Regions from separate parts of the Citrobacter sp. Cm046 genome, predicted to be linked through region 1. Evidence: predicted binding sites of a transcription regulator. Region 1 holds the regulator's gene; each other region holds the start of a gene.
The links. Region 1 encodes sigma-54, which starts transcription at its own class of promoters, with help from an activator protein. Its sites were predicted from a motif close to GTTGGCACANNTTTCGCTNT; they were not measured.

Region 1 (8,041 bases):
ACAGCATGGGTGGCTTAACTCCCTGTTTTGAGTAAATCAGTGTGGTAATCGCCCGCCGGGTAGCGGAATGGAACCGGCCCATCGGCAATACCGTCAAGGAACTGGCGCACCCGCGGATCGGCATTTTCTTGTAGTGCCTGAGCACTACCGTAGGCCACTATTTTTTTGTCCGCCATAATATAGGCGTAATCCGCAATACTCAGTACCTCTGGCACATCATGAGACACCACTACACAGGTAACGCCCAGTACGCTGTTCAGCTCTGAAATCAGCTTCACCAACACGCCCATGGTAATGGGATCCTGACCGACAAACGGTTCATCAAACATGATGAGGTCTGGCTCCAGCGCGATAGCGCGTGCTAATGCCGCACGCCGCGCCATCCCACCAGATAATTCAGAAGGCATTAATTTTGCCGCACCGCGCAGGCCGACAGCCTCCAGTTTCATCATCACCGTGCTTCTCAGCAACGGCGCGGGTAACGTTGTATGCTCACGCAGGGGATAGGCGACGTTATCAAACACATTCATGTCGGTAAACAACGCACCTGACTGAAACAGCATGCTCATACGCTTACGCACGGTGTACAAACGCGAACGAGACATAGCAGGGACGTTCTCGCCATCAAAAAGTATCTCGCCGTTATCCGGGGGGATCTGTCCGCCAATCAAACGCAACAGCGTTGTTTTACCGATGCCTGATGGCCCCATGATCGCCGTTACCTTTCCGCGCGGCACCGTCAGGGAAATATTATCAAAAATGCAGCGATCGCCTCGGGAAAAGCTGACATCGCGCATATCGACTAGATTCGCCACAGACTGACCCATTGATTCATCCTTTACTATTGCCTCGTTGTTCGAAGAGTTTGGCGCTCAATTTAGCCCTGAACCCAACATATTTACAGATTATTACCCACCCTGGTTAGCGAAAGCTGGCATTTGTTTTACTTTTTAGCCGCATAAAGTCAAAATTAAGAATTCGTCACGGCTTCCAGAAGATCCTTCAGTGGACCGGCGAGTATACCTGAAGAAAGGACTTTAGATGCTTTTAGCGACGGCGCTGTTAATAATTGGTTTACTTCTGGTGGTCTACGGTGCCGACCGTATGGTGTTTGCCGCATCCATTTTATGCCGAACGTTTGGCATTCCCCCGATCATCATTGGGATGACAGTCGTCAGCATTGGTACATCATTACCTGAGATTATTGTCTCCGTTGCCGCATCGATGAATGGGCAGCTCGACTTAGCCGTCGGTACAGCTATCGGCTCCAACATCACCAACATTCTTCTCATTTTAGGCCTGTCAGCACTGATTCACCCTTTTACCGTGCATTCTGATGTTCTGCGTCGGGAATTACCGCTAATGTTGCTGGTGAGCATACTCGCTGCATCCGTACTGTATGACGGGCAACTAAGTCGCAGCGATGGTTTTTTTCTGCTGCTTCTTGCCGTGCTATGGCTGCTATTCATTGTTAAAATCGCGCGTCTGGCAGAGCGGCAAGGAAATGACAGCCTTACCCGGGAGCAAGTGGCGGAGCTGCCTCGCGAAGGCGGACTGCCCGTCGCATTTTTATGGTTGGGTATTGCGCTAATTATTATGCCGATGGCAACACGTATGGTGGTGGATAACGCCACTGTGCTGGCGAATTACTTTGCAATGAGCGAACTCACTATCGGTTTGACGGTGGTGGCCATTGGCACCAGCCTGCCTGAACTGGCAACGGCAATCGCAGGTCTGCGCAAGGGTGAAAACGATATCGCCGTTGGCAATATCATCGGCGCGAACATTTTTAATATTGTAATCGTCCTCGGACTGCCCGCACTGATCACACCGGGCGAGGTCAATCCGATGGCCTTCAGCCGTGATTATAGCGTCATGTTGCTGGTGAGCGTTATTTTTGCATTACTCTGCTGGCGACGTCCGCGCCAGATAAGTCGAGGCGCTGGTGCGCTATTGACTGGCGGTTTTATCATATGGCTGGCGATGCTGTATTGGTTATCGCCACTTCTCGTTGGATAACTGGAAACGCATTATGTCGCACTTAGAGTTGCAACCGGGTTTTGACTTTCAGCAAGCAGGTAAGGAAGTCCTGGCAATTGAACGTGAAGGCCTGGCGGAGCTTGATCAGTATATCAACCAGAATTTTACCCTCGCATGTGAAAAAATATTCAGTTGCCCGGGCAAAGTTGTGGTCATGGGGATGGGAAAATCCGGGCATATCGGGCGGAAAATGGCCGCCACTTTTGCCAGCACTGGCACCCCGTCATTTTTCGTACATCCTGGCGAAGCCGCGCATGGCGATCTGGGTATGGTATCGCCGCAAGACGTCGTGATCGCCATTTCTAACTCTGGCGAATCAAATGAGATTGCAGCGTTAATCCCGGTTCTAAAACGCCTTCACGTGCCGCTTATCTGCATGACCGGTCGTCCGGAAAGCAGCATGGCACGTGCAGCAGATGTGCATCTATGTGTTAAAGTGCCTAAGGAGGCCTGCCCGTTAGGTCTGGCACCGACCAGTAGTACAACCGCGACGCTGGTGATGGGTGATGCACTTGCTGTTGCATTATTAAAAGCTCGCGGCTTTACCGCAGAAGATTTTGCGTTATCTCACCCGGGTGGCGCATTGGGTCGTAAGCTTTTATTACGCGTTAACGATATTATGCATACGGGCGACGAGATCCCGCATGTGAACAAGCGCGCCAGCCTGCGTGATGCCCTACTTGAGATCACTCGTAAGAATCTCGGTATGACCGTCATCTGCGATGACAAAATGAAGATTGACGGCATCTTCACGGATGGCGACTTACGCCGTGTTTTTGATATGGGTGTCGATGTACGCCAGTTAGGCATTGCTGATGTCATGACACCTGGAGGCATTCGTGTGCGTCCAGGCATTCTTGCCGTTGATGCCCTGAACTTAATGCAGTCCCGCCATATCACTTCGGTAATGGTTGCTGATGGCGACCAGTTACTCGGTGTGTTACATATGCATGATCTGCTGCGTGCAGGCGTAGTGTAGAAATTCAAGGATAAAAGAAATGAGTAAAGCAGGTGCGTCGCTTGCGACCTGTTATGGACCCGTCAGCACTGAAGTCATCACCAGGGCAGAAAATATTCGTCTGCTCATCCTTGACGTGGATGGCGTTCTGTCTGACGGTCTGATTTATATGGGCAACAATGGCGAAGAGCTGAAAGCATTTAACGTTCGTGATGGCTACGGAATTCGTTGTGCGCTCACTTCAGGTATTGAGGTTGCCATTATTACCGGACGAAAGGCTAAACTTGTAGAAGATCGTTGTGCCACTCTGGGGATCGCTCATCTCTACCAGGGGCAATCTGACAAACTGGTCGCCTTTGACGACCTACTCAAGAAACTGGCGATTGCACCTGAAAATGTAGCGTACGTTGGCGACGATCTGATCGACTGGCCGGTGATGGAAAAAGTGGGATTAAGCGTAGCGGTAGCGGATGCACATCCTTTGCTGATCCCGCGTGCCGACTATGTCACCCACATCGACGGGGGGCGCGGCGCTGTACGTGAAGTCTGCGATTTATTACTCCTGGCGCAGGGCAAACTGGATGAGGCCAAAGGGCAATCGATATGAGCAAAACCAGACGTTGGGTTATCATTCTACTGTCGCTGGCTATCCTTGTGCTGATTGGTATTAACCTGGCAGACAAAGACGACACCACTGAAGTAGTGGTGAATAGCAATGAGCCAACCTATAAGAGCGAACATACCGATACCGTTGTATATAGCCCGGAAGGCGCACTAAGCTATCGCTTGATCGCTCAACACGTTGAATATTATTCAGATCAGGCTGTTTCGTGGTTTACTCAACCAGTATTAACCACATTTGATAAGGATAAAGTACCGACCTGGTCAATCAAGGCCGATAAAGCCAAATTAACCAATGATCGTATGCTCTATCTGTATGGCCACGTTGAAGTCAACGCGCTGGTTCCTGACTCTCAACTACGCAGAATTACTACCGATAACGCGCAGATTAACCTGGTGACGCAAGATGTTACTTCGGATGATCTGGTTACGTTGTACGGAACAACATTTAACTCCAGCGGACTGAAGATGCGCGGCAACTTACGCAGCAAGAACGCCGAGCTGATTGAAAAGGTTAGAACCTCATATGAAATTCAAAACAAACAAACTCAGCCTTAACCTTGTGCTTGCCAGCTCACTTCTGGCCGCCAGCATTCCGGCATTTGCCGTAACCGGCGATACCGAGCAACCGATCCACATTGAATCGGATCAACAGTCCCTGGATATGCAGGGCAACGTGGTAACGTTTACCGGTAATGTGGTCGTGACCCAGGGCACCATCAAAATTAATGCCGATAAAGTCGTCGTGACCCGTCCCGGCGGTGAAGACGGTAAAGAAGTGATCGATGGTTATGGTAACCCGGCAACGTTTTACCAGATGCAGGATAACGGTAAACCCGTTAACGGCCACGCGTCACAAATGCACTATGAACTGGCAAAAGATTTCGTCGTGCTGACTGGCAAAGCTTATCTGGAGCAGGTAGACAGCAATATCTCCGGCGACAAAATAACCTATCTGGTTAAAGAGCAGAAAATGCAGGCCTTCAGTGATAAAGGCAAACGCGTCACCACTGTACTGGTGCCGTCACAACTGCAGGATAAAGGCAAAACCAAGGCTCCGGCAGAGAAAAAAGGTAACTGATTCGTTATGGCAACATTAACTGCAAAGAATCTTGCAAAAGCCTACAAAGGCCGCCGCGTAGTGGAAGATGTCAGTTTGACCGTCAACTCCGGGGAGATCGTCGGTCTGCTCGGCCCTAACGGTGCGGGTAAAACAACGACCTTTTACATGGTTGTCGGCATTGTGCCGCGCGATGCTGGCAACATCATCATTGATGATGAAGACATCAGCCTGCTGCCGCTGCATGCGCGCGCACGTCGCGGCATCGGCTACTTACCGCAGGAAGCCTCTATTTTTCGTCGCCTGAGCGTATTTGATAACCTGATGGCAGTGCTGCAAATTCGTGACGATCTTTCCAGTGAACAACGTGAAGATCGCGCCAACGAACTGATGGAAGAATTCCATATCGAACATCTGCGCGACAGCCTGGGGCAATCGCTGTCCGGCGGTGAACGGCGCCGTGTGGAAATCGCCCGTGCGCTGGCTGCAAATCCGAAATTTATCCTGCTGGATGAACCCTTTGCCGGCGTTGACCCGATTTCCGTTATTGATATCAAACGCATCATTGAACACCTGCGAGATAGCGGACTGGGCGTGCTGATTACCGACCATAACGTTCGCGAAACGCTGGCGGTCTGTGAGCGAGCCTACATTGTGAGCCAGGGGCATCTGATCGCACACGGTACGCCTACCGAAATACTGCAAGACGAACACGTTAAGCGCGTATACCTTGGGGAAGACTTCAGACTCTGATAGGGTAGAAGACTTCACGTTACCGCGGGAGAAAACAACTCTGAACATGAAGCAAGGTTTGCAACTCAGGCTTAGCCAACAACTGGCGATGACGCCTCAGCTTCAACAGGCTATCCGTCTGTTGCAGCTGTCCACGCTGGAACTTCAGCAAGAACTTCAGCAAGCGCTGGAAAGTAACCCACTGCTCGAGCAAACCGATCTTCACGACGAAATTGATACCCAGGAAAAACAGGACAGCGAATCTCTAGATACTGCAGATGCACTCGAACAAAAAGAGATGCCGGAAGAGCTACCGCTAGACACCAGTTGGGATGAAATTTACACCGCGGGTACGCCGTCTGGGGCCAGCGGGGATTACATTGACGACGAACTGCCGGTGTATCAGGGTGAAACCACGCAATCGCTACAAGATTATCTAATGTGGCAAGTGGAGCTGACTCCATTTTCGGATACCGATCGCGCCATTGCGACGTCAATTGTAGACGCGGTGGATGATACAGGGTATCTCACGGTTTCTCTGGACGAAATTCTCGAAAGCATGGGCGATGATGACATCGGTATGGATGAAATCGAGGCCGTGCTTAAACGCGTTCAACGTTTTGATCCTGTTGGTGTTGCGGCAAAAGATCTCCGTGACTGCTTACTGATCCAACTTTCGCAGTTTGACAAAGCCACACCATGGCTGGAAGAAACTCGCCTGATCATCAGCGATCATCTTGATCTGCTCGCCAATCACGACTTCCGCACGCTGATGCGCGTGACCCGACTGAAAGAAGATGTACTGAAAGAGGCTGTAAATCTTATCCAGTCGCTCGACCCAAGACCCGGACAGTCGATCCAGACGGGTGAACCGGAATACGTGATCCCGGATGTGCTGGTACGTAAGCATAACGATCGCTGGGTCGTCGAACTGAACAGCGACAGCATTCCGCGCTTACAAATCAACCAGCACTACGCCGCCATGTGTAACGGTGCGCGTAACGATGCAGACAGCCAGTTTATCCGTAGTAATCTGCAGGATGCGAAGTGGCTGATAAAAAGCCTGGAAAGCCGTAATGACACACTGTTGCGCGTCAGTCGCTGTATTGTTGAGCAACAGCAAGCCTTCTTTGAACAAGGCGAAGAGTTTATGAAACCGATGGTGCTGGCGGATATCGCCCAGGCCGTCGAGATGCACGAATCGACCATTTCCCGAGTGACCACGCAAAAATACCTGCACAGTCCGCGCGGCATTTTTGAATTGAAGTATTTCTTCTCCAGTCACGTAAATACTGAAGGTGGAGGCGAAGCCTCTTCTACAGCGATACGCGCGCTGGTGAAGAAATTAATTGCTGCGGAGAACCCTGCGAAACCGCTGAGTGACAGCAAGTTAACCTCTATGCTGTCAGAACAGGGTATCATGGTGGCGCGCCGCACCGTTGCGAAGTACCGAGAGTCTTTATCCATTCCGCCGTCTAACCAGCGCAAACAACTGGTCTGACCCAACCGATAAGGAAGACACTATGCAGCTCAACATCACTGGAAATAACGTCGAAATTACTGAAGCCCTGCGCGACTTTGTTACCACAAAGTTCGCCAAACTTGAGCAATATTTCGACAGGATTAATCAGGTTTATATTGTGTTGAAAGTGGAGAAGGTTACACACATCTCGGATGCAACACTGCATGTGAACGGTGGCGAAATTCATGCCAGCGCGGAAGGTCAGGATATGTACGCCGCCATTGACGGTTTAATTGATAAACTGGCTCGGCAGCTAACAAAACATAAAGATAAACTGAAACAGCACTAACTTGTCCGGGCAGTTAGCGGGTGCAGGACGGCCTGTTGTGAAGCACAACAGGCCATTTGTACAGTTAGCGCTTAGGTGAAATTATGACAAATAACGATACGACTCTACAACTGAGCAATGTTCTTAACCAGGAATGTACACGCGCGGCCGTTCACTGCCAAAGTAAGAAACGCGCACTGGAAATCATTAGCGAACTGGCGGCAAAGCAGCTCAGCTTGCCTCCTCAGGTGGTGTTTGAAGCCATTCTGACGCGTGAGAAAATGGGCAGTACCGGCATCGGCAATGGTATTGCAATTCCGCACGGTAAGCTGGAAGAAGATACGTTACGTGCGGTCGGCGTGTTTGTTCAACTCGAAACCCCCATCGCTTTCGACGCCATTGATAATCAGCCTGTTGATCTGCTTTTCGCTCTGCTGGTCCCTGCCGATCAAACCAAAACGCATTTGCATACGCTGTCACTGGTTGCAAAACGCCTGGCAGATAAAACCATCTGTCGTCGCCTGCGCGCCGCACAAAGCGACCAGGAGTTGTATCAAATCATCACGGACACCGAAGGTGAACAGGATGAGGCATAATAACCCAATGGCATCTTTTTCTGTCGTTGTGAGGAGAAACAGTACATGGTACTGATGATCGTCAGCGGTCGCTCAGGGTCGGGAAAATCTGTCGCCCTGCGAGCGCTGGAAGATATGGGTTTTTACTGCGTGGATAACCTCCCCGTCGTGTTGTTGCCCGATCTGGCTAGAACGCTTGCCGATCGCCAAATTTCTGCGGCTGTCAGCATTGATGTGCGCAACATGCCTGAGTCACCAGAGATTT
Region 2 (8,041 bases), on a different contig from region 1:
CTGCTGCATGGCGGGTAGCACATTGCTCAACGACTGCCCTTTTTCAACAACCTGTTCGACGGCCTGGGCCGCCATACTGCGTAAATTAATATGTTTTTTCATAAGCGCAAAAATAAAAATGCCCGGAGAGTCCGGGCTTTAAAGAGATGAACCGTCAGAGCAGACGATTTCCGGGCACGAACCACTTCCGGCGCGAATTAAGCAAATCCTGCGCGCTCATGGCCTTTTTACCGGCAGGCTGCAAAGAGATGAGATTCAGGATGCCATCGCCTGTCGCTATCTGGATGCCCTGACGGGTTGCCTCCAGGATAGTCCCTGGTTCGGCACCGGCAGGTTTATCGATGACCGTAGCTTGCCAGATTTTGACCGGTTGCTCGTCGATGACGATGTAGCTCATTGGCCATGGGTTAAAGGCTCGGATGCAGCGTTCCAGTTGTGCGGCGCTGAGCGTCCAGTCCACGCGTGCCTCTTCTTTACTGAGCTTCTCAGCATAGCAAACCAGCGACTCGTCCTGAACCTCAGGTTTTGCGGTACCAGTTGCCAGCAGATGCAACGTATGCAGCAGACCCTGAGGGCCGAGCTTAGCCAGCTTGTCATAGAGGCTGGCACTGGTATCGTCGGCGGTGATTGGGCAGGAGAGTTTATGCAACATATCACCCGTATCAAGACCAACATCCATCTGCATAATGGTAACGCCTGTTTCAGCATCGCCAGCCCAGAGCGAACGTTGGATAGGGGCAGCGCCTCTCCAGCGCGGAAGCAGAGAACCGTGAACGTTGATGCACCCCAGACGCGGCATATCCAGCACGGCTTTCGGCAGGATCAGGCCATATGCCACCACTACCATTACGTCTGCGTGTAAGTCAGCAACCAACTGCTGGTTTTCCTGGGGACGAAGAGAAACAGGTTGAAAAACAGGTAACCCTTTCTCTTCCGCCAGTACTTTTACCGGACTGGGCATCAGCTTTTTGCCGCGTCCAGCAGGGCGGTCCGGTTGGGTGAATACGCCGACGACGTTATGTCCAGAAGACAGCAACGCTTCGAGATGACGCGCTGCAAAGTCAGGTGTACCCGCAAAAATTATACGTAGTGATTCTGACACGTTGATCCTTGTCCTTAAGCTCGTGCGTTCAGACGGTCGAGTTTTTCAACTTTCTGACGAATACGTTGTTGCTTCAACGGAGACAGATAATCGATAAACAGTTTACCGACCAGGTGATCCATTTCATGTTGAATACAGATGGCTAACAAGCCATCGGCTTCGAGTTCAAAAGGTTTACCATCGCGATCGAGCGCACGAATTTTAACGGTCTCAGCGCGTGGTACGAGTGCTCGCTGTTCCGGGATCGACAGGCAACCTTCTTCAATTCCAGTCTCACCGTTTTTTTCCAGCAGTTCCGGGTTAATTAGCACCAGACGCTCGTCGCGGTTTTCAGAGACATCAATAACAATAATACGTTGATGAATATCGACCTGCGTTGCCGCCAGACCGATACCTTCTTCGGCGTACATCGTTTCGAACATATCATCGACGATACGCTGAATTTCTGCATTCACTTCTTCAACCGGTTTTGCGACTTTGCGAAGACGCTCGTCCGGAATATGTAACACTTGCAAAACTGACATAGTTATCCAGAGTTGTATTCAGGAGTTGGAAAGATTATTACCTCTATTCTAGACAAAACCCCCTCTGATTGACAGCATCAGTGACCAATCGCAAAGATTGCTAAGGCTGCTTGTGGCAGGGGAATAAGGATGACCCACACCGAGATTTGGTTACGTTTAACACGAGTGAGTGAGCTGTATGGTGATGAGATGGTTCGCGTCGCTCACTTGCTTATTGCTCTGCCCTGTATTAACAAAGCGATACTTCAACATGCAGGATTCTCGGAGCGACAGGCAGAGCGTTTCTTAACCTTTCCAGAGTCTACTCTGGATAAAACGCTGCGCTGGCTGGAACTGCCCCATCACTATTTAATTGTTGCCGACAGCATGCATTATCCTTCGCAACTTCGCGCTATTGAGGATTATCCAGGAGTCCTCTTTGTTGTTGGAAATCCCGAATGCCTTCATTCATTTCAGGTCGCAGTCGTAGGTAACCGGCAGCACTCCTGGTATGGCGAGCGTTGGGGGCGTTTTTTTTGTGAAAAGCTCGCTGCGTATGGGGTGACGATCACCAGTGGACTCGCTCGAGGTATTGATGGCGTGGCACACAAGGCCGCGGTGAATATGAAAGGGACAAGTATTGCAGTGCTGGGGAATGGATTGGAAACCATTCATCCAAGGCGGCATGTTTGTCTCGCTGAACATCTGGTTGAGGCTGGAGGTGCGCTGGTGTCTGAATTCCCTCTGGACACGCTTCCTTTACCGCGTAATTTCCCCCAACGAAATCGTATTATCAGTGGTCTAAGTAAAGGAGTGCTGGTCGTTGAAGCTGCACAGCGTAGCGGCTCACTGGTTACGGCACGTTGTGCACTGGAACAAGGACGAGAGGTATTTGCCTTGCCCGGGCCAATCGGGAGTCCGGGTAGCGAAGGTCCTCATTGGCTCATTAAGCAGGGGGCGACACTTGTGACGATGCCAGAGGATATTCTGGAAAATTTGCAATACGGGTTACATTGGTTGCCAGATGAGCCTGAAAATTCAATTTATTCGCCAGATCACGAAGAGGTGGCATTGCCATTTCCTGAGCTCCTGGCTAACGTAGGAGATGAGGTAACACCTGTTGACGTCGTCGCTGAACGTGCCGGCCAACCTGTGCCAGAGGTAGTGGCTCAGCTACTCGAACTGGAGTTAGCAGGATGGATCGCAGCTGTACCCGGCGGCTATGTCCGATTGAGGAGGGCAAGCCATGTTCGACGTACTAATGTATTTGTTTGAGACATATATCCATAACGAAGCAGAGCTACGTGTGGATCAGGACAAACTGGAACGGGATCTTACCGACGCTGGTTTTGATCGTGAAGACATCTACAACGCGTTACTGTGGCTGGAAAAGCTTGCTGATTATCAGGACGGCCTTGCTGAGCCTATGCAGCTTGCATCGGATCCTCTTTCTATGCGTATTTATACTGCAGAAGAGTGCGATCGACTGGATGCGAGTTGTCGGGGGTTCTTGTTATTCCTGGAACAGATTCAGGTGCTAAACCTCGAAACGCGAGAAATGGTGATTGAACGCGTACTCGCACTGGATACGGCAGAGTTCGATCTGGAAGACCTGAAGTGGGTGATCCTGATGGTTTTATTCAACATTCCAGGTTGTGAAAATGCATATCAACAAATGGAAGAATTACTCTTTGAGGTGAATGAAGGTATGCTGCATTAATCAATCTTCGTTCAGTATGAGTTGTTATGGCTAAATCAGCACTGTTTACGGTGCGTAAAAACGATCCCTGCCCACAATGCGGGGCCGAACTGGTTATTCGCTCCGGGAAACACGGTCCGTTTCTCGGCTGTTCACACTATCCAGAATGCGATTATGTCCGTCCGCTTAAATCTTCTGCGGACGGACATATAGTCAAAGTTCTGGAGGGTAAGTTTTGTCCTGTATGTGGTTCAGAGCTTGTGCTGAGGCAAGGACGATTCGGGATGTTTATTGGTTGCAGTGATTATCCTGCCTGCGAACATACCGAACTTATCGACAAGCCTGATGAAACGGCAATTGTTTGTCCTCAATGCCAGACGGGCCATCTGGTTCAGCGCCGCTCCCGTTATGGCAAAACGTTTTACTCCTGCGATCGCTATCCGGAGTGCCAGTTTGTCATTAACTTCAAACCTTTAGCTGGAGAGTGTCCTGAGTGTCACTATCCGCTCCTCATCGAAAAGAAAACCGCGCAGGGTGTGAAACACTTCTGTGCCAGTAAACAATGTGGAAAGCCGATATCGGCGGAATAAAAAGTGAATAATAACCTGCCCACAGACACCATCGCTGCGGCGATAGAAGTTCTGAAACAAGAAAATGTCATCGCCTATCCAACGGAAGCTGTTTTCGGCGTAGGCTGTAATCCTGACAGTGAAATGGCGGTTACCCGCTTACTGGAGCTGAAACAACGGCCAATTGAAAAAGGCTTAATTCTGATTGCGGCTAGTTTTGAGCAACTCAAACCGTATATCGATGACAGCATGCTTACCGATACACAACGTAAAGCTGTTTTTGCTCGCTGGCCAGGCCCTGTCACTTTTGTTTTTCCTGCTCGTTCTTCCACCCCTCGTTGGTTGACAGGGCGTTTTGATTCTCTGGCCGTTCGCGTCACGGATCACCCGCTAGTGGTTGCATTGTGCCAGGCTTATGGCAAACCGTTAGTCTCTACCAGTGCTAATTTGAGTGGTTTACCCCCTTGCAGAACGGTAGAGGAAGTACGAGCGCAGTTCGGTGTAGACTTTCCCGTTGTTGAAGGCGATACCGGAGGGCGTTTGAATCCTTCGGAAATCCGTGATGCTTTGACGGGTGAACAGTTTCGACAGGGGTAATATGAAAGAAGCCTATGCTGTTTTTGGTAATCCGATAGCGCACAGTAAATCGCCTTTAATCCATCAGCAATTTGCTCAACAGCTGAAGATTGATCATTCCTATGGGCGTGTACTGGCGCCAATCAATAACTTTGTGAATACGCTGAATACCTTTTTTGCTGAAGGGGGGAAGGGAGCGAATATTACCGTTCCTTTTAAAGAAGAGGCATTTGCGCGAGCCGATGAATTGACTGAACGGGCGTCACTTGCCGGGGCGGTCAATACGCTTAAGCGTCTGGAGGATGGGCGTTTACTGGGAGATAACACCGATGGCATTGGCTTGTTAAGCGATCTTGAGCGTTTATCTTTTATTCGCCCCGGGACACGTATTCTGCTTATTGGCGCTGGTGGTGCATCCCGTGGAGTATTGTTGCCTCTTCTTTCTATGGATTGTGCTGTTACTATCGTTAACCGTACCGCATCTCGAGCTGAAGAACTGGCTCAGATCTTCTCCCATACCGGCAGTGTTCAGGCAGCAGGGATGGATGAACTTGAGAACTACGAATTCGATCTGATTATTAATGCGACGTCCAGTGGAATTAGTGGTGATGTTCCAGCCATTCCTGCATCGTTGATTCATGCTTCCGTCTGTTGTTACGACATGTTTTATCAGAAAGGCGCAACACCGTTCCTTTCCTGGTGTGTGCTTCAGGGAGCAAAACGTTATGCTGATGGATTGGGAATGCTGGTGGGGCAAGCGGCGCATGCTGTTTTACTCTGGCATGGCGTACTGCCGGAGATTGAACCAATCATTAAAAAGTTGCAACAGGAACTGTCCGCATGAATCAGGCGATCCAGTTCCCCGATAGAGAAGAGTGGAAAGCAGATATCAATGCTGTCGTCTTTCCTGCTATGGTTCATGGCATGCAGCTAATATGTGCCATAAAGGGAGAAGTGTTGGCGCATCGCTTTGGTGGCGGCACGCCTGAACAGTGGCTGGAGATTTTTCGGATGCATCGCTGGGATCTGGAAGAAGAGGCAGAAACACTGATCCAAGCCCAGCAAGAAGACGATCACGGCTGGGTCTGGTTACCCTGACTTAAATACTCGTCTTTCCACTTCACATAGTTGTTAGCGGAGTATTGTAGACCAGCTTTCTCTTCATCACTCAGTGGGCGGATCTGCTTTACTGGACTTCCCAGGTACAGATACCCGCTTTCCAGGCGTTTATTTTGTGGAACCAGGCTTCCTGCACCAATCATAACGTCATCTTCTACTACCACACCGTCCAGCAGAATCGAACCCATACCGACCAAAACACGGTTGCCAATGACGCAGCCGTGCAGCATCACTTTATGACCTACGGTGACATCCTCACCAATGATGAGTGGGTTACCCTGTGGGTTAGAAGAGGATTTATGCGTGACATGTAGCACGCTACCGTCCTGAATGTTCGTACAAGCGCCAATTTGCACGTAGTTAACATCACCACGGATAGCCACCAGTGGCCAGACCCCGACATCATCAGCCAGGCGAACATCACCAATGACGACACTGCTGGTATCGATCATCACGCGTTTCCCGATCTGTGGGAAAAGATCCTTATAAGGACGTAGTACATCAGACATGTTTACCTCAACGAAAATAGAGCGGTAATGAAGACTTTGGTTGGATTATTGAGACTGTGCAAGTGATTTAGTTATCAAAAATCAGCCAAATTGCGCAGGAATGTAGCGAAAGGGGCAAAAAAACGTCATTCAGTAAAAAAGATCTAAAAAACACTTGTGCTAAAAAATGGGATCCCTATAATGCGCCTCCATCGACACGGCGGATGTGAATCACTTCACGCAAACAGCCGGTTCGGTTGAAGAGAAAAATCCTGACATTCAGGGTTGACTCTGAAAGAGGAAAGCGTAATATACGCCACCTCGCGACAGAGCGCCAAAGCGCGTCGCAACTGCTCTTTAACAATTTATCAGACAATCTGTGTGGGCACTCAATGATACGGATTCTTAACGTCGCAAGACGAAAAATGAATACCAAGTCTCTGAGTGAACACGTAATTCATTACGAAGTTTAATTCACGAGCATCAAACTTAAATTGAAGAGTTTGATCATGGCTCAGATTGAACGCTGGCGGCAGGCCTAACACATGCAAGTCGAACGGTAGCACAGAGGAGCTTGCTCCTTGGGTGACGAGTGGCGGACGGGTGAGTAATGTCTGGGAAACTGCCCGATGGAGGGGGATAACTACTGGAAACGGTAGCTAATACCGCATAACGTCGCAAGACCAAAGAGGGGGACCTTCGGGCCTCTTGCCATCGGATGTGCCCAGATGGGATTAGCTAGTAGGTGGGGTAACGGCTCACCTAGGCGACGATCCCTAGCTGGTCTGAGAGGATGACCAGCCACACTGGAACTGAGACACGGTCCAGACTCCTACGGGAGGCAGCAGTGGGGAATATTGCACAATGGGCGCAAGCCTGATGCAGCCATGCCGCGTGTATGAAGAAGGCCTTCGGGTTGTAAAGTACTTTCAGCGAGGAGGAAGGTGTTGAGGTTAATAACCTCAGCAATTGACGTTACTCGCAGAAGAAGCACCGGCTAACTCCGTGCCAGCAGCCGCGGTAATACGGAGGGTGCAAGCGTTAATCGGAATTACTGGGCGTAAAGCGCACGCAGGCGGTCTGTCAAGTCGGATGTGAAATCCCCGGGCTCAACCTGGGAACTGCATCCGAAACTGGCAGGCTAGAGTCTTGTAGAGGGGGGTAGAATTCCAGGTGTAGCGGTGAAATGCGTAGAGATCTGGAGGAATACCGGTGGCGAAGGCGGCCCCCTGGACAAAGACTGACGCTCAGGTGCGAAAGCGTGGGGAGCAAACAGGATTAGATACCCTGGTAGTCCACGCCGTAAACGATGTCGACTTGGAGGTTGTGCCCTTGAGGCGTGGCTTCCGGAGCTAACGCGTTAAGTCGACCGCCTGGGGAGTACGGCCGCAAGGTTAAAACTCAAATGAATTGACGGGGGCCCGCACAAGCGGTGGAGCATGTGGTTTAATTCGATGCAACGCGAAGAACCTTACCTACTCTTGACATCCAGAGAACTTAGCAGAGATGCTTTGGTGCCTTCGGGAACTCTGAGACAGGTGCTGCATGGCTGTCGTCAGCTCGTGTTGTGAAATGTTGGGTTAAGTCCCGCAACGAGCGCAACCCTTATCCTTTGTTGCCAGCGGTTCGGCCGGGAACTCAAAGGAGACTGCCAGTGATAAACTGGAGGAAGGTGGGGATGACGTCAAGTCATCATGGCCCTTACGAGTAGGGCTACACACGTGCTACAATGGCATATACAAAGAGAAGCGACCTCGCGAGAGCAAGCGGACCTCATAAAGTATGTCGTAGTCCGGATTGGAGTCTGCAACTCGACTCCATGAAGTCGGAATCGCTAGTAATCGTGGATCAGAATGCCACGGTGAATACGTTCCCGGGCCTTGTACACACCGCCCGTCACACCATGGGAGTGGGTTGCAAAAGAAGTAGGTAGCTTAACCTTCGGGAGGGCGCTTACCACTTTGTGATTCATGACTGGGGTGAAG
Region 3 (8,041 bases), on a different contig from region 1:
CGGGCAATATATCAGCATATCCGCGGCAGCGGCTCTGCGTGTGGTAAATCAAGAGTTCGTTTCACGCCGTAAAGTCCGGCAAGGCGAACGCCTTTACGTTCGACCACTTCGCCAATCAGCGCTGCATCGCACCCTAACGGATGTGCGCGCAGTGCGGCGAGTACGGCTTCAGCGGCCTGACGTTCAACGGCAATGACCAGTTTTCCTTCGTTGGCAAAATTTAGCGCATCCAGACCCAGAAGTTCACAGACACCACGCACTGCGGGCTTCACAGGCAGGGCTGCTTCAGATAACTCAATGCCATAGCCACATGCCGCGGCGAACTCATGCGTCACCGCATTCACGCCGCCACGGGTGGCATCGCGCAGCGCCTTCACGCCAGGAATGTCGCGTAGCGTCTGGATCAGCGGTGTTAACACTGCGCAGTCGCTGATCAGTTCACCGTCCAGTCCCAGTTGCTCACGCAGGTTAAGGATGGTTGCACCGTGATCGCCAAGCGTACCGCTAACCAGCAGCACATCGCCCACGCCCAGAGTCTGTGCGCCCCAGTGAATATTGGCTGGGATCGCGCCCATTCCGGCGGTGTTAATGAACAGTTTGTCCGCTGCGCCACGCTGTACAACCTTAGTGTCGCCGGTCACGATAGCAATTCCCGCTTCGCGAGCTGTTGCTGCCATGCTGTTGACGACGCTTTTCAGCGTTTCCATCGGCAGGCCCTCTTCGAGGATAAAACCGCAGGAGAGGTAGCGAGGGATAGCGCCACTGACCGCAACGTCGTTGGCTGTGCCGCAGATTGCCAGCTTGCCAATATTACCGCCGGGGAAAAACAGCGGATCGATAACGTAGCTGTCGGTCGAAAACGCCAGACGATCGCCTTCGGCGACCAGTTGCGCCAGGTCCAGTCGGGCCTGATCTTCCTGTTCTGCCAGCCACGGATTAGCAAAAGCTTCCATAAACAGACTGTTGATCAACTGCTGCATAGCCTGACCGCCGCTACCGTGGGCGAGTTGTACGCTGTTCATGCTTCACACTCCTGCTGACGATACTGATACCAGGCGGCACATGCGCCTTCGGAGGAGACCATTAAGGCGCCAAATGCGGTCTCCGGGTTACAGGTTTTACCAAACAATGGGCACTGATGCGGCTTACATCTGCCGGTCAGTACTTCTCCGCAGCGCGCGCGCGGATCGTCATACACCTGCTGCGGCGCTGGTTTGAAATGCGCTTCTGCATCAAAACGCTGATACTCAGGCGTCAGGTGAACGCCGGAGGATTCGATAACGCCCAGACCGCGCCATTCACTGTCGCCATTGACGCAGAACACGTCGGCAATCGCCTGTTGCGCCAGTGTGTTACCGGCATCCGGCACTACGCGGCGATACTGGTTCTCCACCTGGCTGTGGGCCGCTATTTTCTGCTCGATTAGCATCACGACGCCTTGCAGTAGATCAAGCGGTTCGAAACCAGCGACCACCAGCGGGCGATGAAAATCAGAGGCGATAAAATTATAGGCATCGGTGCCTATAACCATACTGACATGGCCTGGTGCCAAAAATGCGTCGATACCGTTGTCCGGTTGTTCTAACAGGCTACGCAGCGTTGGGATAAGCGTAATGTGCTGGCAGAAAAAGTAAAAATTCTGCACATCGCGTTGTTTTGCCTGCTGGAGAGTGATGGCGGTCGTCGGCATGGTGGTTTCAAAACCCAGACCAAAGAACACGACCTTACGGGTTGGATTTTCCTGCGCCAGCTTCAGCGCATCCATCGGAGAATAGACAATGCGGATATCCGCGCCGCGTGCTTTGGCTTGCAGCAGTGAACCCTGTTTACCTGGCACGCGCATGGCGTCGCCGAAGGTACAAAAAATCACTTCCGGATGGCTGGCAATTTCCACACAACTGTCAATTCTGCCCATCGGCAGAACGCAAACCGGGCAGCCTGGACCGTGAATAAACTCCACGTTTTCGGGCAGCAACTGGTCAAGGCCGAATTTGAAGATTGCGTGGGTGTGGCCTCCACAAACTTCCATAATGCGCAGTGGGCGTTCAGCGGTGTAGGGGAGGTGAGCGGCACGTTCACACAGGTGGTCTATCAACTGCATCACCTGTTCCGGTGCCCGATATTCGTCAACAAAACGCATTATTTCTCCTCGCCATACAGTAACGCGCCGACATCCGGCTCAACGTCAAACATATTTTGCAGCGCCTCGAGTGTGTCGCGCGCTTCGGCTTCGTTAATGATGCTCATGGCAAAACCTACGTGGACCAGTACCCACTGGCCCAGACGCGGTTGACCATTTTCATCACAGCTACCGACCAGCGTCAGGTCGACGTCGCGCTGAATACCGCAAACATCGACCTTAGCCTGGTTACCATCAATGGTGCGGATTTGACCCGGAACACCTATGCACATCGCTGATTCTCCAGCCACGACAGCCATTGATCCATCCCTTCGCCGCTGGTGGCGGAAATCAGGATTATCTCAATTTCCGGGTTCACTTCCCGGGCGCTGGCGATGCACTTTTCAACATCAAAATTGAGATACGGCAGCAGATCCACTTTGTTGAGCAGCATCAGCGATGCAGCAGCAAACATATGGGGATATTTCAGCGGCTTGTCTTCGCCTTCGGTGACGGAAAGCACCGCCACTTTATGACGTTCGCCGAGGTCGAAGCTTGCCGGGCAAACCAGGTTACCGACGTTTTCGATAAACAAAATACCGTTATCGGCTAAAGGCAGGCGTGGTGCTGCATCGGCAATCATTTGCGCATCAAGGTGGCAGCCTTTACCCGTATTAACCTGGATTGCTGGTGTTCCGGTGGCGCGAATACGCGCTGCGTCGTTGACCGTCTGCTGGTCGCCTTCAATGACCGCGCACGGCACGCTGTCTTTCAGCTTCATCAGTGTTTCGGTCAGCAGCGTCGTTTTACCGGAACCTGGACTTGATACGAGATTGAGTACCAGATGCTGGCGGGCAGCGAAGCGGGCGCGATTGCGCTCGGCCAGACGGTTGTTTTTGTCCAGCACGTCAATTTCCACTTCCAGCATACGGCGCTGGCTCATGCCTGGAGCATGGGTACCTGCTTCGCCGTGACCGTAATGTAAATCGCCTTCTGCGGTCTGGCTCGGCGTGAAACTGGAGGTCTTCACACCGGTAATGTTTAGCGCCGGACGAGCCGCCGGAGCAAATGGCGCGCTGCGAAACGCTGAGTGGGGGTTATGTTCATCACCCTCTATATAAAGGTTGCCTTCCGCGCAACCACATGTCGTACACATCGCTCACTCCTGATCTTTTCACTTTCGGTAAATCTGTTGCCGGACAGCATCTTCGCCTTTTCCGACCTACAAACGTGCTCTTTCTGTAGACTGGATAAGAGGCTTAAGCGTCGCCATCCGGCGCTGGAGTCTGGTCTATTTCTATTCGTCGAATCTGTAACCCGTCATCGGCCACAATTCTCAGCATGTCGCTATTGCATTGTGGACAGCGACGAACGCGTTGTGTCAGTAACGTGACGTATTGCTGACAGGACTCGCACCAACATTCGGCTTCTTGTTCTTCGAGGTGGAGTTTACAACCTTCTGCAAGGGTGCCACGGCATACCAGATCAAAACAAAAGGCGAGAGCGCTGGTTTCTACGCAAGAAAATGCGCCAATTTTGAGCCAGACCCCAGTTACCCGGTGAGCACCATGCTGTGCGGCCTGTTGTTCAATCAATTCCAGTGCCCGTTGGCAGAGGGTTATTTCGTGCATATCGCCTCCCATGTTGTTGTCGTTTCAAAAGCAATAAACATGCCAGGTTGAATTTTTCCTCTCGTGACAATGACGACGATGACGAAATGACATGTCGTCATGCATGCTTGTTTTTGTATCTTAATGAAAATAAAGATTTTTAATGTTGGCATGAAATATGCTTAAGGCAGTTAGTCTCTGCTAAACGGGTAACCTGACATGACTATTTGGGAAATAAGCGAAAAAGCCGATTACATCGCTGAACGGCACCGTCGCCTACAGGACCAGTGGCGTATTTACTGCAACTCGCTGGTACAGGGGATCACCCTGTCGAAAGCGCGTTTGCATCATGCAATGAGCTGTGCGCCGGACAAAGATCTGTGCTTTGTCCTTTTTGAACACTTCACTATCTACGTCACGCTGGCGGACGGCTTTAACAGCCATACCATCGAGTACTACGTTGAAACCAAAGACGGTGATGATAAGCAACTGATTGCACAGGCACAGTTGACCATTGACGGCAAAGTTGATGACCGCATTAGCAACCGCGATCGCGAGCAGGTGCTGGAGCACTATCTCGAAAAAATCGCCAGAGTCTACGACAGCCTGTACACCGCGGTTGAAAACAATATGCCGGTAAATTTAAGCCAACTGGTAGAAGGACATAACCCGGCATAAGCCTCGGGTGATGCTCGCTTGAGTCGTGATGAGATTTTTACGCTGTATCACGACATTTTAGGGAATGGACATGTCGAAAAATGTCGAAAATGACATTTGATAAACATGTTTTCGTCAAAAATGACTATCACCTGAGGAATGCCTGGTGAATCGTTTTGTAATTGCTGACTCCACTCTTTGTATTGGCTGCCACACCTGTGAAGCCGCCTGCTCAGAGACGCATCGCCAGCATGGCCTGCAGTCAATGCCGCGCCTGAAAGTGATGCTAAATGAAAAAGAATCTGCACCGCAGCTTTGCCACCATTGTGAAGATGCACCTTGTGCCACCGTTTGCCCGGTCAATGCGATTAACCGTGTCGACGGCGCCGTACAGCTAAATGAAAGCCTGTGCGTAAGCTGCAAATTGTGTGGGATCGCCTGTCCGTTTGGCGCCATTGAGTTTTCCGGCAGTCGTCCGCTGCACATCCCGGCGAACGCGAATACCTCAAAAGCCCCTCCGGCTCCACCAGCACCGGCTCGCGTCAGCACGCTGCTGGACTGGGTTCCAGGTATTCGTGCCATTGCGGTGAAATGCGACCTGTGTAGCTTTGATGAACAAGGTCCGGCTTGTGTACGTATGTGCCCGACGAAAGCCCTGCACCTGGTGAGCAATACAGATATCGCTCGCGCCAGCAAACGTAAGCGTGAGCTGACTTTTAATACCGATTTCGGCGATCTCACCTTGTTTCAGCAGGCTCAGAGTGGGGATGCAAAATGAGCGCAATTTCACTGATTAACAGCGGCGTGGCCTGGTTTACGGCTGCGGCGGTTCTGGCATTTCTGTTTTCATTTCATAAAGCGCTAAGCGGCTGGATTGCCGGCGTTGGTGGAGCAGTCGGCAGCCTGTGTACGGCGGCAGCGGGTTTCACCGTGCTGACCAATGCGCTGGCGGTCAGCAGCGTGATACCGTTTATCGGTCACAGCATGCAAATAACTCCACTGAACGCAATCTGGCTTATCACACTGGGTCTGTGCGGCCTGTTTGTCAGCCTGTACAACATCGACTGGCATCGTCATCCACAGGTTAAAGCCAACGGTTTGTTGGTGAATCTGCTGATGGCTGCGGCCGTGTGTGCTGTGGTTGCCAGCAACCTCGGTACGCTAGTGGTGATGGCTGAAATCATGGCGTTGTGTGCGGTGTTCCTGACCGGTTGCAGTAAAGAGGGCAAACTGTGGTTTGCTCTGGGCCGAATCGGTACGCTGCTGCTGGCGGTCGCTTGCTATCTGGTATGGCAACGCTACGGCACGCTCGAACTGCGTCTGCTCGACCTTCGCACCCAGGAATTGCCGCTCGGCTCTGACATCTGGCTGCTGGGCGTTGCCGGTTTTGGTTTGCTGGCCGGGATTATCCCGCTGCACGGTTGGGTGCCACAGGCACATGCCAACGCCAGCGCACCTGCTGCGGCGCTGTTCTCTACCGTGGTAATGAAGGTTGGCCTGTTGGGCATTCTGTCCCTGTCGCTGCTGGGCGGTAATGCACCGCTGTGGTGGGGCATTACCCTGTTGGTACTGGGGATGATCACTGCATTTGTTGGCGGTCTGTATGCGTTGATGGAGCACAACATTCAACGTCTGCTGGCGTACCACACGCTGGAAAACATCGGCATTATTCTGCTGGGGCTGGGTGCCGGTGTGACCGGCATTTCCCTTAATCAACCGGCGCTGATTGCACTTGGTCTGACCGGCGGTTTGTATCATCTGGTGAACCACAGTCTGTTCAAAAGCGTCCTGTTCCTGGGGGCCGGCAGCATCTGGTTCCGTACTGGTCATCGTGATATCGAAAAACTGGGCGGTATCGGTAAGCGCATGCCGGTGATTTCCCTGGCGATGCTGGTTGGTCTGATGGCGATGGCCGCGCTGCCGCCACTGAACGGGTTTGCCGGTGAATGGGTTATCTATCAATCCTTCTTCAAGCTGGGTAACAGCGGAGCGTTTATCGGCCGTCTGTTAGGTCCGTTGCTGGCGGTCGGGCTGGCGATTACCGGCGCGCTGGCTGTGATGTGTATGGCGAAAGTCTATGGCGTAACGTTCCTTGGCGCACCGCGTACGAAGGAAGCTGAAAACGCCTGTTGCGCACCGATCCTGATGGGGGTGAGCGTGGTTGCGCTGGCAGTCTGCTGTGTGATTGGCGGCGTTGCCGCACCATGGTTGCTGCCACTTATCTCTTCAGCTGTGCCACTGCCGCTGGAAACCGCGAACACGACCGTTTCCCAACCAATGATCACCCTGTTGCTGATTGCCTGTCCGCTGCTGCCGTTCATTATCATGGCGATTTTCAAAGGCAACCGTCTGCCGTCGCGTTCGCGCGGTTCCGCCTGGGTATGTGGTTACGATCATGAGCAGTCAATGGTGATCACCGCGCATGGCTTTGCTATGCCGGTTAAAGAAGCCTTTGCTCCGGTACTGAAACTGCGTAAATGGCTTAACCCGGTGTCACTGGTTCCGGGCTGGCAGAATGCGGCTGCACCGGTTCTGTTCCGTCGCCTGGCATTGATTGAGCTGGCGGTGCTGGTGGTGATTGTGGTTTCACGAGGAGCCTGAGAATGAGTGTTTTATATCCGTTAATTCAGGCGCTGGTGCTGTTTGCCGTTGCGCCGCTGCTGTCCGGCATTACCCGCGTGGCGCGTGCACGTTTGCACAATCGCCGTGGTCCGGGTGTTTTGCAGGAGTACCGTGACATTATCAAACTGCTGGGGCGTCAGAGCATTGCGCCTGCGGATTCCAGTTGGGTCTTTCGCCTGACACCATTTGTGATGGTCGGCGTCATGCTGACTATCGCTACCGCATTGCCGGTAGTGACGGTAGGTTCTCCGCTGCCGCAACTGGGTGATTTGATCACGTTAATTTACCTGTTCGCCATCGCCCGTTTCTTCTTCTCTATTGCGGGGCTGGATACCGGTAGCCCGTTCACCGCGATCGGCGCCAGCCGTGAAGCGATGCTCGGCGTACTGGTTGAGCCGATTCTGCTGCTGGGTTTGTGGGTCGCAGCGCAGGTTGCCGGTTCAACCCATATCAGCAATATCGCTGACACCGTTTATCACTGGCCTGCGGCGCGCAGCATCCCGCTGATCCTGGCGCTGTGCGCCTGTGCTTTCGCCACCTTTATCGAAATGGGCAAACTGCCGTTCGACCTGGCAGAAGCCGAGCAGGAGCTACAGGAAGGTCCGCTGACTGAATACAGCGGCAGCGGTTTTGCGGTGCTGAAATGGGGTATCAGCCTCAAACAACTGGTCGTTTTGCAAATGTTTGTCGGCGTGTTCCTGCCGTGGGGACAGATGGAAACCTTTACTGCGGGTGGACTGCTGCTGGCACTGGTGATAGCCGTCGTCAAGCTGATCCTCGGCGTGCTGGTCATCGCCCTGTTTGAAAACAGCATGGCGCGTCTGCGTTTTTGCGCCACTTCACGCGTGACCTGGGCCGGTTTTGGGTTTGCGTTTTTAGCGTTCGTCTCCTTGCTGGTGGCGTGATTTAAGAGAGTTTGAGCATGTCTGAAGAAAAATTAGGTCAACAATACCTTGCTGCACTGCACCAGGCTTTCCCTGGCGTCGTACTGGACGAAGCCTGGCAGACCAAAGATCAGCTGACCATCACCGTG
Region 4 (8,041 bases), on a different contig from region 1:
TTTAATTAGTTAGAATATCATGTGCCTCATTTTTAATTTGTTGTAGCACGCTACGCACAAATTTTAATTGTTGAATAGCATCGTTTTTTTCTTTAATTAGACGTTCTTCCAGAAGATCAGCTGCAGGCAACGGTGTTTCACTCATTTGGCGCCATGGGATCCATGGATTATCACCTTCATTTTCAAAACGAAACGCTGGAGCATAATAATCAACTTCCTCTTCCAGTCCGTAAGCCATTACCTGTGGCTTATCATCACCTAAACAGATCAGTTTGGTCAGTAGCGCCTTAAATGGCATATCTCCCTGGCCCGATGTACAGGCTTTGTGGCCCAGCCCCGCTTTTTCATTAATGATTAACGCATCTTTAATATGCACCTGAGTAATGTGCGGTGACATCGTATCTAGCGCTGTTAACGGATGTTCATTCGCATTGATCATATTTGCGAAATCAAAGAGTAAAGAGAGTGACTCCATATCGCTGTTCTGAATTAATGACACTAATTCATGGCTCTTCAAGTCTTCATGCTGTTCTAACGTAAATGTTAGTCCGCTATCCTGATATCTTTCACGCAAATATTTGATATCTTGAGTTATTGTTGCAAGAACATCCTGAAGATTACCTTCGTAGCGTGGATAAAACCTTACGGAAGAGGCACCTGTTTTTAAAGCAATAGAGACGGCCTGGTCAATGGACTTTTTATCAGAGGAGCTGGTTTCAATATGAATATCCAGCTGCAACTTACGCGCTTTATCACCGAATGCTGACAGCTCATTGTCATTCATATTTTCCAGAGAATAACGCTCACCATCAAGAACGTGAATTTTCACGCCGCGCAGATTATTTTCATTAGCAATATCTAATAAATCATTCGGTAATATTCGCTCAAGACGCATATTTAAATGATAAGCATACGCGTGTAGATATAGGGGAAGGTTATCTACACGAGCCAGGATTTTATGTGCATTATCTTTAGTGACCATAAACGTACCTACAAGTTAATGAAGAGATCAACTGCTTCAAATCGCCAATACTCAATATCTATTTGCACGATGTTACCATCGCTGTCGGCCCGATGTTTTTCAATAAGAATGGCAGGCATTCCAGCAGAGCCGCCAATAAATTTACTAATATCACCGGCCATTCTGACAGGTTTAAATACCAGTTTTTTGATTACCGTTTCTTTTTTATATTCGTTTTCCCACACTGAAGAAAATGACTGACTTTCAAGCTGTTCAATAAAACCCGGAGCAACCTTGGGATTAATATACGTTTCGTGATAGAAAACCTTATGCCCTTCCAGTGCTCCCCAACCCGTTATCCGATACAGTTCATCAGACGGCGTAGCAGCTACCAGCGGAGCGGTAGCTTCAGGATAGTGAGATACCCGGCTTTTCTCGATAAATCCCCAGGAAGGCTCTCTGCCCTGCTCAAGCGCTGCGCGCTGAAAGCTTGCCGATAATTCCGGGCTGTAGTTAAAACGAGCCTGTGTGACAAACCATCCTTTGCGGTCTTTACGAAAGATTTTGGATTCAGACTCGAGGTTTAATAACGCCTGACGTAACGTCATACGCTTGATACCCAACAGCTCTCCCAGTTCTCTTTCTGAAGGGAGTTTTCCGCCCGGTGTGGTGATCCCATCTTTTAACCAACGATCTAACTTCTCTTTCGCATTTTCAACGGTCGACTGATTACTCGTCATTGTTTAATCCATTTGGTTTAAACCAGATGGTTTTATCATACGCTGACGTCGAAAAAGAAAGCAAACACACGCATCGAGCTTTAGAAATAATTGTGACAAAGCTCTCTTATGGCAGGAGTCTGAAGTGGAAGTGGTTAAGACGGCAGGCAGGGATTAAGCGTAACTCTCACCTGATTCCAGGAATAACAGGCAAAAAAAAACCCCACCAGTAGGCGGGGTCTTGTCACGAAAAGAGCGTTAATTACTCTTCTTTCGCGCCACGCATTGCACGGCGACGATCGTTTTCGGTCAGGTGACGTTTACGGATACGGATGGAAGTTGGAGTAACTTCTACCAGCTCGTCGTCATCGATGAATTCCAGAGCCTGCTCCAGAGTCATCTTAACCGGCGGAACCAGAACCGTTGCTTCGTCAGTACCAGACGCACGCATGTTGGTCAGTTTCTTACCGGTCAGGCAGTTTACAGTCAGGTCGTTAGAGCGGCTGTGAATACCGATGATCTGGCCTTCGTAAACTTCAGCACCGTGACCCAGGAACAGCTTACCGCGATCCTGCAGGCTGAACAGTGCGAACGCAACTGCTTTACCCTGACCGTTGGAGATCAGTACGCCGTTCTGACGCTGTCCAACATCACCCGCACGAACATCGTCGTAATGGCTGAAGGTGGAGTACAGCAGGCCAGTACCAGAGGTCATGGTCATGAATTCTGAACGGAAACCGATCAGACCACGGCTTGGGATCACGTAGTCAAGACGTACGCGGCCCTTACCATCTGGATTCATGTTTTTCAGGTCGCCTTTACGCTCACCCAGAGCCTGCATCACAGAACCCTGGTGCTGCTCTTCAACGTCCAGCGTGACGTTTTCGAACGGCTCTTGTTTACGGCCGTCGATTTCGCGGAAGATAACTTTCGGACGGGAAACCGCCATTTCGAAACCTTCACGACGCATATTCTCGATCAGAACTGACAGGTGCAGCTCACCACGACCGGATACACGGAATGCATCCGCATCTTCGGTTTCTTCAACACGCAGTGCCACGTTGTGCACCAGCTCTTTGTTCAGGCGGTCAAGGATCTGACGAGAGGTAACATATTTACCTTCTTTGCCACAGAACGGAGAGGTGTTTACGCAGAAGAACATGGTTACGGTCGGCTCATCAACAGACAGTGCCGGCAGCGCTTCGACATTTTGCGGGTCGCAAATAGTGTCAGAGATGTTCAGCTCGCCCAGACCGGTGATCGCGATGATATCGCCCGCTTCAGCAATGTCACTCTCAATACGTTCCAGACCCAGATGGGTCAGGACCTTACCGACTTTACCGTTACGAGTTTTGCCTTCGCTATCAATGATAGTGATCTGCTGGTTCGGTTTAACTTTACCGCGTTTGATACGACCGATGCCGATAACACCAACATAGTTGTTGTAATCAAGCTGAGAGATCTGCATCTGCAGCGGGCCATCAAGGTCAACGTTCGGTGCTGGTACACGATCGATGATGGTCTGATACAGCGGAGTCATATCTTCAGCCATATCTTCGTGATCCAGACCCGCGATACCGTTCAGCGCAGAAGCGTAAACGATAGGGAAGTCCAGCTGTTCGTCGGTAGCATCAAGGTTAACGAACAGGTCAAATACCTGATCAACAACCCAGTCAGGACGCGCGCCCGGACGGTCAACTTTGTTGATAACAACGATTGGTTTCAGGCCATGGGCAAAGGCTTTTTTGGTCACGAAGCGCGTCTGCGGCATCGGACCATCCATTGCATCAACGACCAGCAGTACGGAGTCTACCATGGACATTACACGTTCAACTTCACCACCGAAGTCGGCGTGCCCAGGGGTATCAACGATGTTGATACGGTAGTCATTCCATTTGATAGCGGTGTTTTTAGCGAGGATGGTAATCCCACGCTCTTTCTCCAAATCGTTGGAGTCCATCACGCGCTCTTGGGTTTCAGCACGTGCATCGAACGTACCGGATTGTTGGAGCAGCTTGTCTACCAGGGTGGTTTTACCATGGTCTACGTGCGCGATGATGGCGATGTTACGCAAATTTTCGATCACAACTTTGCCTCAGGCATTTTAGAAATAGCGCGTTATTGTACACGGATTAATCGCAGTACAAAACAGGATCACAAACATCCTCCGCAAACAAGTATTGCAGAGTTTCTTTGTGATCACATTCACGGAGCGTTAAAAGGGGTATTTTGATGTCCATTGCACCAATATGGTGCTTAATGTTCACATTAAAGCACTATAATGGTGCAATACAACATTCATGGTGCAGCCCCTTTGCACGATGGTGCGCATGATAACGCCTTTTAGGGGCAATTTAAAAGTTGGCACAGATTTCGCTTTATATTTTTTACGGCGACACGGCCAATTTTTTGCAGAATTGTAGACTTCGTTACCACGACGACAATGACCAATCCGGGAGAGTAAGTATGTCCGCTGAACACGTTTTGACGATGCTGAATGAACACGAAGTGAAGTTTGTTGATTTACGCTTCACCGATACTAAAGGTAAAGAACAGCACGTCACTATTCCTGCTCATCAGGTAAATGCCGAATTCTTTGAAGAAGGCAAAATGTTTGACGGCTCCTCAATCGGTGGCTGGAAAGGCATTAACGAATCAGACATGGTTCTGATGCCAGATGCTTCTACTGCTCTCATTGACCCGTTCTTTGAAGAGTCTACTCTGATCATCCGTTGCGATATCCTGGAACCAGGTACGCTGCAGGGTTATGACCGCGACCCGCGTTCTATTGCTAAACGTGCTGAAGAATACCTGCGCGCTACCGGCATCGCAGACACCGTTCTGTTCGGGCCAGAGCCAGAATTCTTCCTGTTTGATGACATCCGTTTCGGCGCATCCATCTCCGGTTCCCACGTCGCTATCGATGACATCGAAGGTGCCTGGAACTCCTCCACCAAATATGAAGGTGGTAACAAAGGTCACCGTCCTGGCGTGAAAGGCGGTTATTTCCCGGTTCCTCCGGTTGATTCCTCCCAGGACATCCGTTCTACCATGTGTCTGATCATGGAAGAAATGGGCCTGGTTGTTGAAGCGCATCACCACGAAGTGGCGACTGCGGGTCAGAACGAAATTGCTACCCGCTTTAACACCATGACCAAAAAAGCGGACGAAATTCAGATCTACAAATATGTGGTTCACAATGTTGCACACCGTTTCGGTAAAACAGCGACCTTTATGCCAAAACCAATGTTTGGCGATAACGGTTCCGGTATGCACTGCCACATGTCCCTGTCCAAGAACGGCGTAAACCTGTTCTCTGGCGACAAATATGCTGGTCTGTCTGAGCAGGCGCTGTTCTACATCGGTGGTGTTATCAAACACGCGAAAGCAATTAACGCCCTGGCAAACCCGACCACCAACTCCTACAAGCGTCTGGTCCCGGGTTACGAAGCACCGGTAATGCTGGCTTACTCTGCCCGTAACCGTTCTGCATCTATCCGTATTCCGGTAGTCGCCTCTCCGAAAGCACGTCGTATCGAAGTGCGTTTCCCGGACCCAGCGGCTAACCCGTACCTGTGCTTCGCCGCGCTGCTGATGGCTGGCCTTGACGGTATCAAGAACAAAATCCATCCTGGCGAAGCCATGGATAAAAACCTGTATGACCTGCCGCCAGAAGAAGCGAAAGAGATCCCACAGGTTGCTGGCTCTCTGGAAGAAGCACTGAAAGAACTGGATCTTGACCGCGAGTTCCTGACTGCAGGTGGCGTATTCACCAATGAAGCGATTGACGCGTACATTGCACTGCGTCGCGAAGAAGATGACCGCGTACGCATGACGCCGCACCCGGTAGAGTTCGAGCTGTACTACAGCGTTTAACCGTATCTTAATAATCCGACGAATTTCACGTTGCGGCAAAGCGGCAACTGAGCAAATCCCCAGGAGCATAGATAGCTATGTGAGTGGGGTGAGCGAAGGTAGCCAACGCAGCAGCGACGTGGAAGGCGCCAGGAGTTTTTTAGTTGCCGTGGAACTTTTAGCCCATCACACGATGGGCTTTTTTCTCCACCAACAACCTGATCCTTCGCGCTTTTTCTAAGTAAAAAGCTATAATGCACTAAATTGGTGCAACCTTTTTCAGGAGACTGCTGAATGGCAACCGGCACGCTGCCCGATGCTGGGCAGATCCTCAATTCGTTAATCAACAGCATTTTACTTGTCGATGATGAGCTGGCGGTACATTACGCCAACCCCGCGGCACAGCAGCTGCTCGCCCAAAGTTCTCGTAAACTGTTTGGTACACCGCTTCCTGATCTATTGAGCTATTTCTCTTTGAACATCGGACTGATGCGAGAGAGCCTGGAAGCTGGCCAGGGCTTTACGGACAACGAAGTGACGCTGGTAATAGACAGCCACTCACATATCCTCTCAGTGACCGCTCAGCGGCTTCCTGACGGCCTTATCCTGCTGGAGATGGCCCCAATGGATAACCAGCGCCGTCTGAGTCAGGAGCAGCTCCAGCATGCTCAACAAATTGCGGCCCGCGATCTGGTACGCGGACTGGCGCACGAAATTAAAAACCCACTGGGCGGGCTACGTGGCGCTGCGCAACTTCTCAGTAAAGCACTCCCGGACCCGGCGCTGACAGAATATACCAAAGTCATTATTGAGCAGGCCGATCGCCTGCGTAATCTGGTTGACCGTTTGCTGGGTCCACAACAGCCAGGTATGCACGTTACGGAAAGTATTCACAAAGTGGCTGAACGCGTGGTAGCACTGGTCTCAATGGAACTACCGGAAAACGTCACGCTGATTCGTGATTACGACCCAAGTCTTCCAGAACTGCTGCACGATCCAGATCAGATAGAGCAGGTTCTGTTGAATATCGTGCGCAATGCGCTACAGGCGTTAGGGCCAGAAGGTGGCGAGATTATTCTGCGAACCCGCACCGCTTTCCAGCTCACGCTACACGGTATGCGTTATCGCCTGGCTGCACGTATTGATGTTGAGGATAACGGTCCGGGTATTCCCCCTCACTTGCAGGATACGCTGTTCTACCCAATGGTCAGCGGTCGCGAGGGTGGTACCGGACTTGGATTATCCATCGCCCGTAATTTGATTGATCAACATTCCGGCAAAATTGAATTTACCAGTTGGCCGGGTCATACCGAGTTCTCGGTTTACCTGCCTATCAGGAAATAAAGGTGACGTTTATGCAACGAGGAATAGTCTGGGTAGTTGATGACGATAGTTCCATCCGTTGGGTGCTTGAACGTGCGCTCGCAGGGGCAGGACTTAGCTGCACGACATTTGAAAGTGGTAAAGAAGTGCTGGATGCGCTGGCCAGCAAAACGCCGGACGTGCTGTTATCGGATATCCGAATGCCGGGAATGGACGGCCTGACGCTGTTAAAACAGATCAAACAGCGCCATCCAATGCTTCCGGTCATCATAATGACGGCACATTCCGATCTGGATGCCGCCGTCAGCGCCTATCAGCAAGGTGCTTTCGATTATCTGCCTAAGCCTTTTGATATCGACGAGGCTGTTGCACTGGTCGAGCGCGCTATCAGCCATTATCAGGAACAGCAGCAACCGCGGAATATTCAGATCAACGGCCCGACGACCGATATCATCGGTGAAGCCCCCGCGATGCAGGATGTATTTCGCATTATTGGGCGACTTTCCCGTTCTTCAATAAGCGTATTAATCAACGGTGAATCCGGGACAGGTAAAGAGCTGGTCGCCCACGCCCTGCACCGTCACAGTCCTCGCGTCAAAGCGCCTTTTATCGCACTTAATATGGCGGCTATCCCGAAGGATTTGATCGAATCTGAGCTGTTTGGCCATGAAAAAGGGGCGTTTACCGGTGCGAATACCATTCGTCAGGGGCGCTTCGAACAGGCCGACGGTGGCACACTTTTCCTCGACGAAATTGGTGATATGCCGCTGGATGTACAAACGCGGTTATTGCGCGTATTAGCCGACGGACAATTTTACCGCGTTGGCGGCTATGCGCCAGTGAAGGTGGATGTACGTATCATCGCGGCGACACATCAGAATCTCGAACTGCGTGTGCAGGAAGGCAAGTTCCGTGAGGACTTATTCCATCGTCTGAACGTTATTCGCGTCCATTTGCCGCCGCTGCGTGAACGTCGGGAAGATATCCCCCGCCTGGCTCGTCATTTTCTACAGGACGCCGCCCGCGAACTGGGCGTCGAAGCCAAGCAATTACACCCCGAAACCGAAGCAGCGCTCACACGTCTTGCCTGGCCGGGGAACGTGCGCCAGCTTGAGAACACCTGCCGCTGGTTAACCGTAATGGCCGCCGGGCAGGAAGTGCTAATTCAGGACTTACCGGCTGA

Region 2: the regulator sigma-54 is predicted to act here: its motif matches at 6,358-6,377, upstream of OGX98_RS20560 (gamma carbonic anhydrase family protein).
Region 3: the regulator sigma-54 is predicted to act here: its motif matches at 3,895-3,914, upstream of hycA (formate hydrogenlyase regulator HycA).
Region 4: the regulator sigma-54 is predicted to act here: its motif matches at 4,041-4,060, upstream of glnA (glutamate--ammonia ligase).

What each region holds. Positions count from the first base shown of each region.
Region 1 covers NZ_JAOWGP010000039.1:142,503-150,543, forward strand. The annotation lists gene mlaE (lipid asymmetry maintenance ABC transporter permease subunit MlaE) at 1-7, opposite strand, end outside; gene mlaF (phospholipid ABC transporter ATP-binding protein MlaF) at 15-827, opposite strand; gene OGX98_RS11880 (calcium/sodium antiporter) at 1,042-2,019, shown strand; gene kdsD (arabinose-5-phosphate isomerase KdsD) at 2,033-3,019, shown strand; gene kdsC (3-deoxy-manno-octulosonate-8-phosphatase KdsC) at 3,039-3,605, shown strand; gene lptC (LPS export ABC transporter periplasmic protein LptC) at 3,602-4,177, shown strand; gene lptA (lipopolysaccharide ABC transporter substrate-binding protein LptA) at 4,146-4,700, shown strand; gene lptB (LPS export ABC transporter ATP-binding protein) at 4,707-5,432, shown strand; gene rpoN (RNA polymerase factor sigma-54) at 5,479-6,912, shown strand; gene hpf (ribosome hibernation promoting factor) at 6,935-7,222, shown strand; gene ptsN (PTS IIA-like nitrogen regulatory protein PtsN) at 7,306-7,797, shown strand; gene rapZ (RNase adapter RapZ) at 7,843-8,041, shown strand, end outside.
Region 2 covers NZ_JAOWGP010000045.1:65-8,105, reverse strand. The annotation lists gene rsmB (16S rRNA (cytosine(967)-C(5))-methyltransferase RsmB) at 1-102, opposite strand, end outside; gene fmt (methionyl-tRNA formyltransferase) at 155-1,102, opposite strand; gene def (peptide deformylase) at 1,117-1,626, opposite strand; gene dprA (DNA-protecting protein DprA) at 1,756-2,880, shown strand; gene smg (DUF494 family protein Smg) at 2,852-3,325, shown strand; gene OGX98_RS20580 (DNA topoisomerase family protein) at 3,352-3,894, shown strand; gene tsaC (L-threonylcarbamoyladenylate synthase type 1 TsaC) at 3,898-4,470, shown strand; gene aroE (shikimate dehydrogenase) at 4,472-5,293, shown strand; gene OGX98_RS20565 (DUF1488 family protein) at 5,290-5,547, shown strand; gene OGX98_RS20560 (gamma carbonic anhydrase family protein) at 5,523-6,077, opposite strand; rRNA gene OGX98_RS20555 (16S ribosomal RNA) at 6,548-8,041, shown strand, end outside.
Region 3 covers NZ_JAOWGP010000042.1:192,397-200,437, forward strand. The annotation lists gene hypE (hydrogenase maturation carbamoyl dehydratase HypE) at 12-1,022, opposite strand; gene hypD (hydrogenase formation protein HypD) at 1,019-2,140, opposite strand; gene hypC (hydrogenase 3 maturation protein HypC) at 2,140-2,412, opposite strand; gene hypB (hydrogenase nickel incorporation protein HypB) at 2,403-3,275, opposite strand; gene hypA (hydrogenase maturation nickel metallochaperone HypA) at 3,379-3,750, opposite strand; gene hycA (formate hydrogenlyase regulator HycA) at 3,949-4,407, shown strand; gene hycB (formate hydrogenlyase subunit HycB) at 4,553-5,164, shown strand; gene hycC (formate hydrogenlyase subunit 3) at 5,161-6,987, shown strand; gene OGX98_RS15165 (respiratory chain complex I subunit 1 family protein) at 6,990-7,913, shown strand; gene hycE (formate hydrogenlyase subunit HycE) at 7,931-8,041, shown strand, end outside.
Region 4 covers NZ_JAOWGP010000041.1:11,665-19,705, reverse strand. The annotation lists gene OGX98_RS13545 (sugar phosphate isomerase/epimerase family protein) at 2-982, opposite strand; gene OGX98_RS13540 (GntR family transcriptional regulator) at 991-1,701, opposite strand; gene typA (ribosome-dependent GTPase TypA) at 1,943-3,766, opposite strand; gene glnA (glutamate--ammonia ligase) at 4,147-5,556, shown strand; gene glnL (nitrogen regulation protein NR(II)) at 5,830-6,879, shown strand; gene glnG (nitrogen regulation protein NR(I)) at 6,891-8,041, shown strand, end outside.